2 regions of the Lactococcus sp. NH2-7C genome follow, and region 1 is predicted to be linked to the other one. Evidence: riboswitches for the same ligand, from Rfam matches in the RefSeq annotation. Region 1 holds a riboswitch; the other holds the start of a gene.

Region 1 (5,795 bases):
TTGACCCTGACACTCCACGTCCATTTAGAGTGAGTGGTAGTGACGGAATCTTGAAAGGATACATGGCCTTACCAATGATTATTATTATCATATCACTAATTTTTACAGCCATCCCCTTACAATATGATAAGGCATCATTGATAGAACAATTACCGATTACAATTGGCGCAATTATTTTTATTGTGATTGGTGAATTAATTATTAAATTTAAAAAAATAAAAAAATAGGAGAGAAAAAATGGCAAAACGTATTATTGGTACAACACCAAAAGAAGATGGTTTTCGGATGCCTGGTGAATTTGAAGCTCAAGATCAAATTTTTATGATTTGGCCCGAACGTCCAGATAACTGGCGTGATGGAGCGAAACCTGTTCAGGTTGCCTTTACTAATGTCGCTAAAGCAATCAGTAGATTTACACCAGTAACAATGTTAGTTTCACAAGCGCAATATCAAAATGCTCGTTATCAATTACCCGCTGATGTACGTGTGCTTGAAGTCTCTAACAACGATTCTTGGGTCCGTGACTGTGGGCCAAGTTTTGTTATTAATGATAAGGGTGAACTTCGAGCAAATGATTGGACTTTTAATGCTTGGGGTGGACTTGTTGATGGTCTATATTTTCCTTGGGACCAAGATGATCTAGTGGCACAAAAAGTTTGTGAATTAGAACGTGTTGACTCTTATCGGACCGATGACTTTGTTCTTGAAGGAGGTTCATTCCATGTTGACGGTCAAGGAACAGTTTTGACCACTGAGATGTGCCTTTTGTCTGAAGGACGCAATCCTCACATGAGCAAAGAGCACATTGAAAATAAACTTAAAGAACATCTGAATGCTGAAAAAATTCTTTGGCTTGGGGATGGAATTGACCCAGAAGAAACAAATGGTCACGTAGACGATGTTGCTTGCTTCGTAGCACCAGGGGAAGTTGCATGTATTTATACTGATGATGAGAAATCACCTTTTTATGAAGCTGCCCAAGATGCCTATAAACGCTTGAGCCAAATGAAAGATGCTAAAGGACGCCAACTTAAAGTTCATAAATTGACTTGTCCAGCTAAAAATGTAACGATTAAAAAACAATTTAGAATTGATACAGTTGAAGGAACCATGCCACGTGAAGATGGAGATATTTGTATTGCTTCTTATATGAACTTTTTAATTACAAACAAAGGAGTTATCGTACCACAATATGGTGATGAAAATGATGCTCTAGCATTAAAACAAGTTCAAGAGATGTTTCCAGACCGTGAAATAGTTGGTGTAAACACTGTTGAAGTAGTTTATGGTGGAGGAAATATCCATTGTATTACTCAACAACAGCCTAAAGCCAAATAAGGTGTAGAGAGGATTTAACAGAAGATGGCAAAACGTATTGTAGTTGCTCTAGGGGGGAATGCTATTTTAACTAGCGACCCTACAGCGCAAGCACAATCTATGGCACTTAATAAGACTGCCGAACAATTGATGCCTTTAATAAAAGACAATGATGTTGAAATGGTTATCATTCATGGAAATGGACCTCAAGTTGGTAATTTGCTTTTGCAACAACTTGAAAGTAATTCAGTTAAAAATCCGGCAATGCCACTTGATACAGCTGTTGCTATGACTCAAGGACAAATTGGTTATTGGATGGCCCAAGCTTTTACAGAGGCTCTTGCGAATAATGGAATGTCTGAAGTTCCTTTTGTTTCTGTAGTGACAAGGACAGTAGTAGATGCTAATGATGAGGCTTTTAAAAATCCGACAAAACCTATTGGGCCCTTTTATAGCCAAGAAGAGGCTAAAAATATTCAGACTCAATATCCAGATTGGAAATTGATTGAGGATTCTGGACGAGGTTACCGAAGAGTAGTTCCTTCACCTTTACCTCTCAAAATTGTTGAGGCTAACGCAATTAAACCATTGTTAGAATCATCAGCTTTGGTCACGGTATCTGGTGGCGGAGGGATTCCTGTTATTGAAAAAAATAAGGGATATCAAGGAGTCGAAGCGGTAATTGATAAAGATTTTTCGGCAGCAAAATTAGCAGAACTTGTTGATGCTGATGAACTAGTTATTTTTACCTCTGTCGGTGATGTCTTTTTAAATTTTGGTAAACCCAATCAAAAAGCTCTAGGAATAGTACCAGTTAGCGAAATGCATCAATATCTAGAAGAAGGTTATTTTGCGCCAGGTTCTATGAAACCAAAAGTGGCAGCAGCTGTCGCTTTTGTCGAAAATACTGGTAAACAAGCCACGATTACTTCACTTGAAAATGTGGAAAACTTTGTCAAAACTGGAGCAGGAACACGGATTGTCCCCGATTTAATTTTAAAATTTTTTTCAAAATAATTTATTTCAAATTTGAAATAAAAAGAAATTTACATAGGATGCCCATTTTAATTTGACAAAAAGTATAGCTAGTGCTATACTTTTTTTGTAGTAAATAAAAACTAATCATATTAGGTGAGGTTACTCTGAAGAACATAGGTTATCGCTCAAAACTGTCGAGAGACAATAATGGGTAAAGCAGGACTAGTCGAATCAAGGCTTTTCCAAGATAACTAGAAATATCATTTCTTACGTCTCAGAAAGCCAAAACTCAAATGTCGTGATTAAATAGACTAATAATCTATTGATTTTGAGAGCCTCCCTTTATATGAAAAGGAGGCTTTTTATGTCAAGAAGAAAATATCTTGATACAAAACAACCAAAAGTAAAATCTATTATGGGTGATTTTATTTTAATTGGTATTATTTGTTTGTTTGCATTTATTCTTATTGTGACGCAAATAACAATTAACCAACCCCTTTCATCGTTACCGTCTCAAAGTTCAGTGGATGATGTCAAGAAAATGCACGATTTTTTATCTATTGGAAACCTTGCTTATTTTTCAATGCGAACAATGTTTCGCATGATTGTGGGAATGATGTGGTCAATTTTATTCTCTGTTATTTGTGGTGTATTGGCAGTTAAGTTTAAAACTGCAAGAAGAATTATTTTGCCGATGGTCAATTTCTTAGAATCAGTTCCTTTATTAGGGTTCATGACATTTACTACTGCATTTTTACTTGGATTATATCCAGGTAATGTAATGGGAGCTGAAGCGCTTGCCATTTTTGCAGTATTTACTGGACAAGCATGGAACATCATGTTGTCACTTTACCAAATAATGGAAGTAGTTCCCAAAGATTTGAAAGAAGTAACATCACAATTTCGATATAATGCTTGGGAAAAATTTTGGCGTCTTGAATTTGTATATTCAATTCCGGGCCTATTATGGAATCTTGTCATATCTCAGTCAGCAGCATGGTTTGCTATTGTTGCAAGTGAACAGGTTACCGTCGCAATCCCTAAGTCTGAAACTTTAATTTTGCCAGGAATTGGCTCTTATATTCAAGTTGCATTAGATCGTGCAGACTTTAAAGCTTGTGGTTTCGCTGTTATTGCTTTAATTATTAATGTCGTCATACTAAATTTCTTAGTTTTTCAACCTTTGGTTAAAGCTACTTATTATTATCGTTATGATGAAGGAACAACTCAAGGTAATCCTCCAAAATCAATTGTATACAATTTAGTAAAACCATCTAATTTTGGAAAAATATTAGTGAAATGGATTCAAAAAATAAAAGATTTCTGGATTTTTAAGTTACCTAGAGCTTGGTATATTCTTAGGATAAATCTTATTTTTAAATATCTAGGGAAAGTAAAAAAATATATTTCAATTATTTGGTATATCCTGTTAGGATATGCGGTTGTTATCTCTGCTATTAAACTTTATAGATTCCTACCCCATGAAGATTTTTCAATGATCCCTCACTTAATGATTTTAACTACATTGAGGGTAGTATTAGCAATGCTTATAGCAGCAGCGATTTTTACACCTCTCGGGGTGTGGGTTGCAAGTAACAAAATACGCTTAAGCTTTATCCAACCAATTGGACAAGTTATTGGGTCAATTCCTTCAAACGTATATACTCCATTCATAGTAATTTTTATTAGTTTAGGGTATAAGCAACTTGAGTGGTGGATTTTGCCGCTAATCATGGTTGGTTGTCAATGGTATTACTTTTTCAATGTTATTGCTGGGTATTTAGCAATACCAGATGATATAAAAGAAGTCACAAAAATTTTCCCATTATCCAAGTTTAAGTGGTGGACTCGCTATCTCATTCCATCAATGTTTCCATACTTGATAACAGCTATCATAAATGCGGCGGGAGCAGCATGGAATGCAGATATAGCAGCGGAAAGCCTGCAGTGGGGTAAGGAAACAATAAATGTTACCGGTTTAGGGCAATATATTGCTGTGAATGATGGGATTAAGGATAAATCAGCACTTGGTACCTTGGCGATGTGTGCTGTAGTAGGATTGTGTATTATATTCGTTTGGCAACCACTTTACAAATATGCTAGAGAAAAATTCCATTATTAAAAAGGGAGGAAATAAGAATGGAAAAGAAAAATTTAATAAAAGTCACTTCACTCTGCAAAGATTATGGAGTAGAAAGATCAAAGAAATATATACAAGTTCTGAAAGATATAAACTTTACCGTAAAGGAAGGGGAATTTGTAAGTCTTATTGGACAATCAGGAGCAGGAAAATCGACATTATTGAGAAGTTTAGCTGGTCTTGTTCATCCAAGTCATGGAGAAATCATCTTTGAAGGAAAAAAGATCAAAGAACCGGATCCAAACATTAGTATGGTTTTTCAGAATTTTGCTCTATTTCCATGGTTAAATGTTTATAAAAATGTTTCGTTTGGCATAGATAATAATTTGAAAATGTCTAAAAATGAAATTAATGATAGAGTAAAAAACCTAATAAAAATGATTGGGCTAGAGGGTAATGAAAAATCATATCCAAGAGAAATTTCTGGCGGAATGAAACAAAGAGTAGGATTTGCTAGAGCTTTAGCCGCAGAACCTACATTGTTATTACTTGATGAACCTTTTTCTGCTTTAGATGTTGTAACATCCAAACAGCTGTCAGATCAACTTATAAGTATGTGGTTAAGTCAACAAATTGTCACAAAATCAATTGTAATGATTACGCACGATATAGAACAAGCAGTGCAAATGTCTGATAGGATTATATTGTTAGATTCAAATCCGGGGAGGATTGCGAAAGTTTACAATATTGATATCCCAAGAAATCAAAGAACTATAAGTAGTATCTCAAGTATTGTTGAAGAAATTACTAATGAAATGGTAGTCATGACAGAAATTAAGGTTAATAAAAATTTTTAGTAGGTAAAAGAAAGGAAGAAAAATTAATATGATTCCACATAGGAGAAAAAGAAATAATAAAATAAAAAAAATAGCCGGATTTATCGTATCTCTAGTAATAATAATAGGAGTTGGAGTATTCGGGTATATCGCGATGGCCAATCATCGCTTAAATAATATATTAGAGAAAGGTTATCATAAAGTTGATAACAACTATAAATCTGAGAAACATAAAGATACAGAGTCATTTTTGATCATGGGTTTAGATAATACTCAAGAGAGAAATTTGGGAACGACGCGAACGGATGCGATGATGATTATTACAATTAACAAAAAAACAAAAACGACAACTTTTTGTAGTATCCCTCGCGATAGTTTTGTTCAAATTGATTCAAAATCATACAAAGGTATGCAACGGATAGAAGCAGCCTATACTTATGGAGGACCTTCGGCTTCAGTTAACACGGTTGAAAAAACTTTTAATATTCCTATTGATCATTATTGTGTTTTTAATTTCAATTCATTCATTAAGTTTATTGATGCTATAGGTGGAATTGATATTGATGTTGAAAAGTCCTTTATGG
Region 2 (5,795 bases), 500 kb from region 1:
AGAAAAAACTGAGCAAGCCTTTTTCACAGTGGACGGCAAACCCGCCTATCATACAGGAGATGCCGGTTCAATTTCCGCTGACGGAATGCTTCGTTACCAAGGACGAATTGATTTTCAAGTTAAATTTAACGGATTCCGTATTGAACTTCAAGATATTGAAGCCAATATTCAAAACTTAAAAGAGATTGAAAAAGCAGTAGTCTTACCGAAAACGAATGACCAGCATAAAGTCACCGCGTTAATTGCTTATTTAGAAACGGAAAAAACATTTGAAGACCGTGCAGCCGAACGCGCCTTCACTAAAGTACTCAAAGCTGAACTTTCAAAAACAATTATGGATTACATGATGCCAACTAAGTTTGTTTACCTTAAAAAGTTCCCATTGAATCAAAATGGCAAAGTTGACCGCAAGGCACTCGCCCAAAAAGAGCGAGGTGGCAACTAGTGCAACCCTATTCAACACCCTTTTACTTCTTGATTTTAGGATTTGCTTTAATTCCTATCGTTATCGCCCAGCTTCTGGGCAAAAAACTCATGTGGTATCAAGTCTTACTGACTATCGCTTTTCTTTGGCTGACATTTTCAGGAACAGTGACAATTTGGGCTTTAATCGGCTTCGGAGTCTTCCAAACTATTATTGTTAAATTTTACGAGTGGTACAGAGTAAAACAAAACAAGAATCAGAGTTTTGTTTTCTATCTCATCATTCTGCTCTCTATTTTGCCATTAGTGATTGTCAAAGTGCATCCGCTGCTTAATCCAGGACCAGGACCAGGTTCGATTCTTGGATTCTTAGGAATCTCTTACATTAGTTTTAAGACAGTGGCCATGATTATGGAAATAAGAGACGGACTGATTAAAGCTGTTCCTCTTAAAGAATTTCTTTACTTTCTCTATTTCTATCCAACGATTTCATCAGGACCAATTGACCGCTTCCGCCGTTTTGTTAAAGAACTCAAAGCGCCAGTTGTCACTGAGAAATACCTTGATTTATTAAATAAAGGAGTCTTTAGAATTTTCCAAGGTTTCCTTTATAAATTCATCATTGGATACTTGATTGACCAATATTGGCTACATGGTATTGCAATCTCTGCAACGATACATCCAAGCTTCTTGAATGTTTCCTCATCAATGTATGCTTATGGCCTCTACCTATTCTTTGACTTTGCTGGCTACTCGCTCTTTGCTATTGGTGTCAGCAATTTAATGGGATATGACCTCCCCCATAACTTTAACAAACCATTCTTAGCTAAAAATATTCACGATTTTTGGCAAAGATGGCACATGACCTTGAGTTTTTGGTTCCGTGACTTTGTATTCATGAGATTAGTGAAAACATTCATGGTCAAAAAATGGTCTAAAAATATGGTAACTATCTCGAATATTGGTTACCTTGCAAATATGTTACTCATGGGATTTTGGCATGGTTTAACTTGGTATTACATCCTTTATGGTTTTTACCACGCCATGTTAATGATTGGTTATGACGCATGGAAACGTCTGAAGAAGCGTAAAAACTGGAAAATTCCAGATAATAAATGGACAAGTGCTATAAGCATCTTCATTACATTTAATCTAGTATTTATCAGTTTCCTGATCTTCTCAGGAATACCAAATTACATTATTATGCACTGCATAGATCCACATTTCCCACTTCCTAACTTCTAAAAGTCGTTAGGCATACTATAAAAAAACATTAGGAGAAAGAAAAATGAAAGAACAAATTTTTGATATTATCGAAACCGTATCAGGCACAGACGAATTCCGTGAAGACTTAGACATGGATTTGTTTGAAGAAGGAATTCTTGATTCAATGAGAGCCATCATGCTCATTGTTGAATTAGAAGGTGCTTTTGATATCAGTCTTCCACCATCAGAAATGGACCGTGAAGATTGGAATACAGCAAATAAAATAGCAGCACGTGTTCAGGAAAAAAAGGATGAAAATTAAAATCTTTAGAGCCATTGGCCCATTAATTGCAGCTTTAGCCCTTGTTGGCTTACTGATATTTCTCCCAATAAATGTTGGTATGAAATACTCAAAAGACCAACTTGTTAAATTTGCTCAATCACCACTAAATACTCCAAGCTTTACAGGCTATTCAATTAAAAAACAAGCCTATTCAGACCCCGAGTTTTTACCAGTTCTTGGTTCATCAGAAATGGAACATGTGGATTCTTTTCACCCAAGTGCCTATTTCAAAAAATACAATTCTGGTTTTACACCATTTTTAGTAGGACAACCAGGAACAACTACTTTAACCCACTTTTTCTACATGAACTCTGTGGCAAATGAGTTAAAAAATCGTAAAATTGTTTTTGTCATTAGTCCACAATGGTTTTCAAAACAAGGAATTGTTGAAAGTGAATTGAAAAACTTTGTATCCAAAGGTGAGATTTACGGTTGGTTAAAAGAAGCAGACCCTAAAGCAAATACCACCACCCAACTTGCAAAACATTTATTAAGATTTAGATCGCTTAAATCTGAAGAGACGATTTATAATTCTCTAGAACGTCTAGCAGATAAAAAACCACTGACCACTCTACAAAAAATGACTGTGGCGACCAATCTTCAATTTTGGCGAAAAGAAGATTTACTCTTCTCAAGTGTTTCACAATTCACGGCACAACCTCTCGGACTTACGCCAAAAATTAATAAGTTTGCTAAAGAATTACCCCAAGATCCAACCTCTGAAAACTTAGAAAAATTAGCAGTTGACCAAGGAAAACATAGTTCAAATAACAATCCTTTTCAAATCAATAACCAAGTTTGGGATAAGAAAATAAAATCTAAATACAAACATCTTGAAAATTTTAAAAAGCATGTTTCCTATTTAGAAAGTCCAGAGTATCAGGATTTCCAACAACTTTTGAACGTATTTGCAAAAAATAATAATGACGTTTTATTTGTTATCCAACCAGTAAATGGCTCATGGTCATCTTACACAGGAGTATCAAAAGCAACACTCGAAAATTTCAGCTCTAAAATTAAAACACAATTGCGCAGCCAAGGCTTTTATCAAATTGCTGACTTAACAGATATGTATGACACGCCTTATGCCTCTGGAGATACCGTCCACTTTGGTACTAAAGGTTGGTTAGCCACAGACAAAGCGATTGAAAAATTCATGAAGACACCAAGCAAGGTCAACTATCATATTGATAATTCGTTATTTTTATCAAAAGATTGGGCAATGAATGGTGCAACAGAGTTTATAGTAAATTAAAAATAAAAAAGATTGACAAAAAAGAATATGTCAGTTATAATAATAAAGGTTATGTCTATGACATAATCGTCGGTAGGTGAGGCTACCGCAGGGATACGGGTTGCTGCCGCAGAGTCGTGGAGACACGATGAGAGGGCTAACAGTTCTAACAGTTCACGTCGACAAACAAGGCGTGAAATAGTGCAACAACATTGCCCTGCGGAGCTAAAGCTTGAACGATAGCTTGTAACTGATTCGCTCTATAGTAGTGGTATCTTTTTTGGAATTATTCCCTTGCCTACGTTTAAGTTTTGTAGGCAAGGTTTTTTATATTTAAAAAGGAGGTGAAAACGGAAATGGAATCCCAGAGTATTAATAGTCCCGAGCCTGATAGGCCGCAGATAATTAACGTGATAAGAGCAGCTTTCCGTTTTTATCACCTTCTTTAAAGTGCCTAACGTTTGGGACTGTACAGACAAAAATATTATAGAATATGAGGTACAGACCAATGAAAAAAATTAGAAAAACACTCGAAAACACAAAAAGAGCTACAACATTTGTAGATAACAATGAAATAAATGCAAGATTAGAATTTGCAAAAACTTCTACAAAAGAGGAGCTATTTCAAAAATTTAAAACATCAAATAAAGGATTAAGTGAAGAACAAGTAGAAATCTCTCGTGAACAATATGGAGATAATACGATTACGCGTGGTAAAAAAACTTCACTTATTAAACGGCTTTATCAAGCGTTCATCAATCCTTTTACCATTATATTGTTTGTCTTAGCATTAGTTTCAGCTTTTACGGATATTATCTTAGCAGCTCCTGGTGAGAAAAATCCCCAAGGACTCATTATCATTACTACAATGGTTTTAATCTCAGGAATTCTGCGTTTCGTTCAAGAGACTAGAAGTGGAAATGCTGCTGAGAATCTCTTAAAAATGATTACGACGACGACAAACGTTCATAGATTAGAATCAGGAAGTCAAGAGATTCCTATTGAAGAAGTTCTCGTAGGCGATATTATCCATCTATCAGCTGGAGACATGGTTCCAGCAGACCTTAGGATTATTCAAGCAAAAGACTTATTTATCAGCCAAGCCTCTTTAACTGGTGAAAGCGAACCAGTAGAAAAACTAGATTTAGCTACTGATGAAAAAGATGATTCAATCACAGAATCAGTAAACCTAGCCTTCATGGGTTCAAATGTCATTTCTGGTAGTGCTTATGGAATTGTAATTGCAACTGGAGATGCGACCATTTTTGGTGAAATGGCAAAAAGTGTAACCGAAGACTCAACTAAAACAACTTTTGAAAAAGGCGTTAACTCAGTTTCATGGGTCCTTATTCGCTTTATGTTAGTTATGGTTCCATTTGTCTTATTGATCAATGGTTTCACTAAAGGTGATTGGATGGAAGCCGCACTATTTGCTTTAGCAGTTGCTGTTGGTTTAACACCAGAAATGTTACCAATGATTGTGACAACTTGCCTAGCAAAAGGTGCAGTCACAATGTCAAAAGAAAAAACAATCATCAAGAACCTAAATTCTATTCAAAATCTAGGTTCAATGAATATTCTCTGCACTGATAAAACTGGAACATTAACACAAAATAAAGTAGTATTAATGCGTCATTTAGATATTCATGGGCAAGAAAATATTCGAGTATTAAGACATGGATTTTTGAATAGTTACTACCAAACTGGTTTAAAAAATTTAATGGATTTGGCAATTATCGAAGGAGCCGAAGCCAAGCAAGATAAAAATCCTGAACTGGGTGGTCTAAGTAGTAAATATACAAAAGTTGATGAAATTCCTTTTGATTTTGAAAGACGTCGGATGAGTGTTGTAGTAAAAAGCAATAATACTAATGGAGCGACTTCAAAAACTCAAATGATTACTAAAGGTGCAGCTGAAGAAATGTTAGACATCTGTACTTTGGTTGAAGATAAGGAAAATGTTGTTCCTTTAACTCCTGAACTCAGAGCATATATTCTAAAAAAAGTTGATGAACTTAACGAAGAAGGAATGCGCGTGATTTTAGTCGCTCAAAAAACAAATCCTTCACCAGTAGATACATTCTCGGTTCAAGATGAATCTGAAATGGTGTTAATGGGTTATCTTGCCTTTCTAGATCCACCCAAAGAATCTACAGCAAAAGCAATCAAAGCACTCAATAAATATGGGGTATCAGTTAAAATCTTGACTGGTGATAACGATAAAGTTACTCGTTCAGTTTGCAAACAAGTAGGACTTCCAGTTGATAAAACTATTTTAGGCTCTGATATCGACCAATTAGATGATAATGAATTGGCAAAGGTTGCCAAGGAAGCTTCTGTTTTTGCTAAGTTATCACCTCAACAAAAAGCCAGAATAGTAACAACACTTAGAAATTCAGGCAATAGTGTCGGCTATATGGGAGATGGTATTAATGACGCAGCAGCAATGAAATCATCTGACGTTGGAATTTCAGTAGATAGTGCTGTAGATATTGCCAAAGAGTCAGCTGATGTAATTTTGTTAGAAAAAGATTTAATGGTTCTTGAAAAAGGAATTATTGAAGGAAGAAAAACCTATGCTAACATGAT

What was found. A riboswitch is a leader RNA that binds a small molecule or an ion and turns the genes downstream of it on or off. The one in region 1 is predicted to bind magnesium.
Region 2: linked by a shared signal. The riboswitch ahead of mgtA (magnesium-translocating P-type ATPase) and the one ahead of QJV49_RS03455 (ABC transporter permease subunit) in region 1 are both predicted to bind magnesium.

What each region holds. Positions count from the first base shown of each region.
Region 1 covers NZ_CP124538.1:724,988-730,782, reverse strand. Annotated here, with positions in the region: gene QJV49_RS03470 (APC family permease) at 1-227, shown strand, start outside; gene aguA (agmatine deiminase) at 238-1,338, shown strand; gene arcC (carbamate kinase) at 1,363-2,334, shown strand; M-box (ykoK) riboswitch at 2,434-2,603, shown strand; gene QJV49_RS03455 (ABC transporter permease subunit) at 2,660-4,417, shown strand; gene QJV49_RS03450 (ABC transporter ATP-binding protein) at 4,435-5,232, shown strand; gene QJV49_RS03445 (LCP family protein) at 5,261-5,795, shown strand, end outside.
Region 2 covers NZ_CP124538.1:224,106-229,900, reverse strand. Annotated here, with positions in the region: gene dltA (D-alanine--poly(phosphoribitol) ligase subunit DltA) at 1-445, shown strand, start outside; gene dltB (D-alanyl-lipoteichoic acid biosynthesis protein DltB) at 445-1,668, shown strand; gene dltC (D-alanine--poly(phosphoribitol) ligase subunit DltC) at 1,712-1,951, shown strand; gene dltD (D-alanyl-lipoteichoic acid biosynthesis protein DltD) at 1,941-3,227, shown strand; M-box (ykoK) riboswitch at 3,289-3,458, shown strand; gene mgtA (magnesium-translocating P-type ATPase) at 3,715-5,795, shown strand, end outside.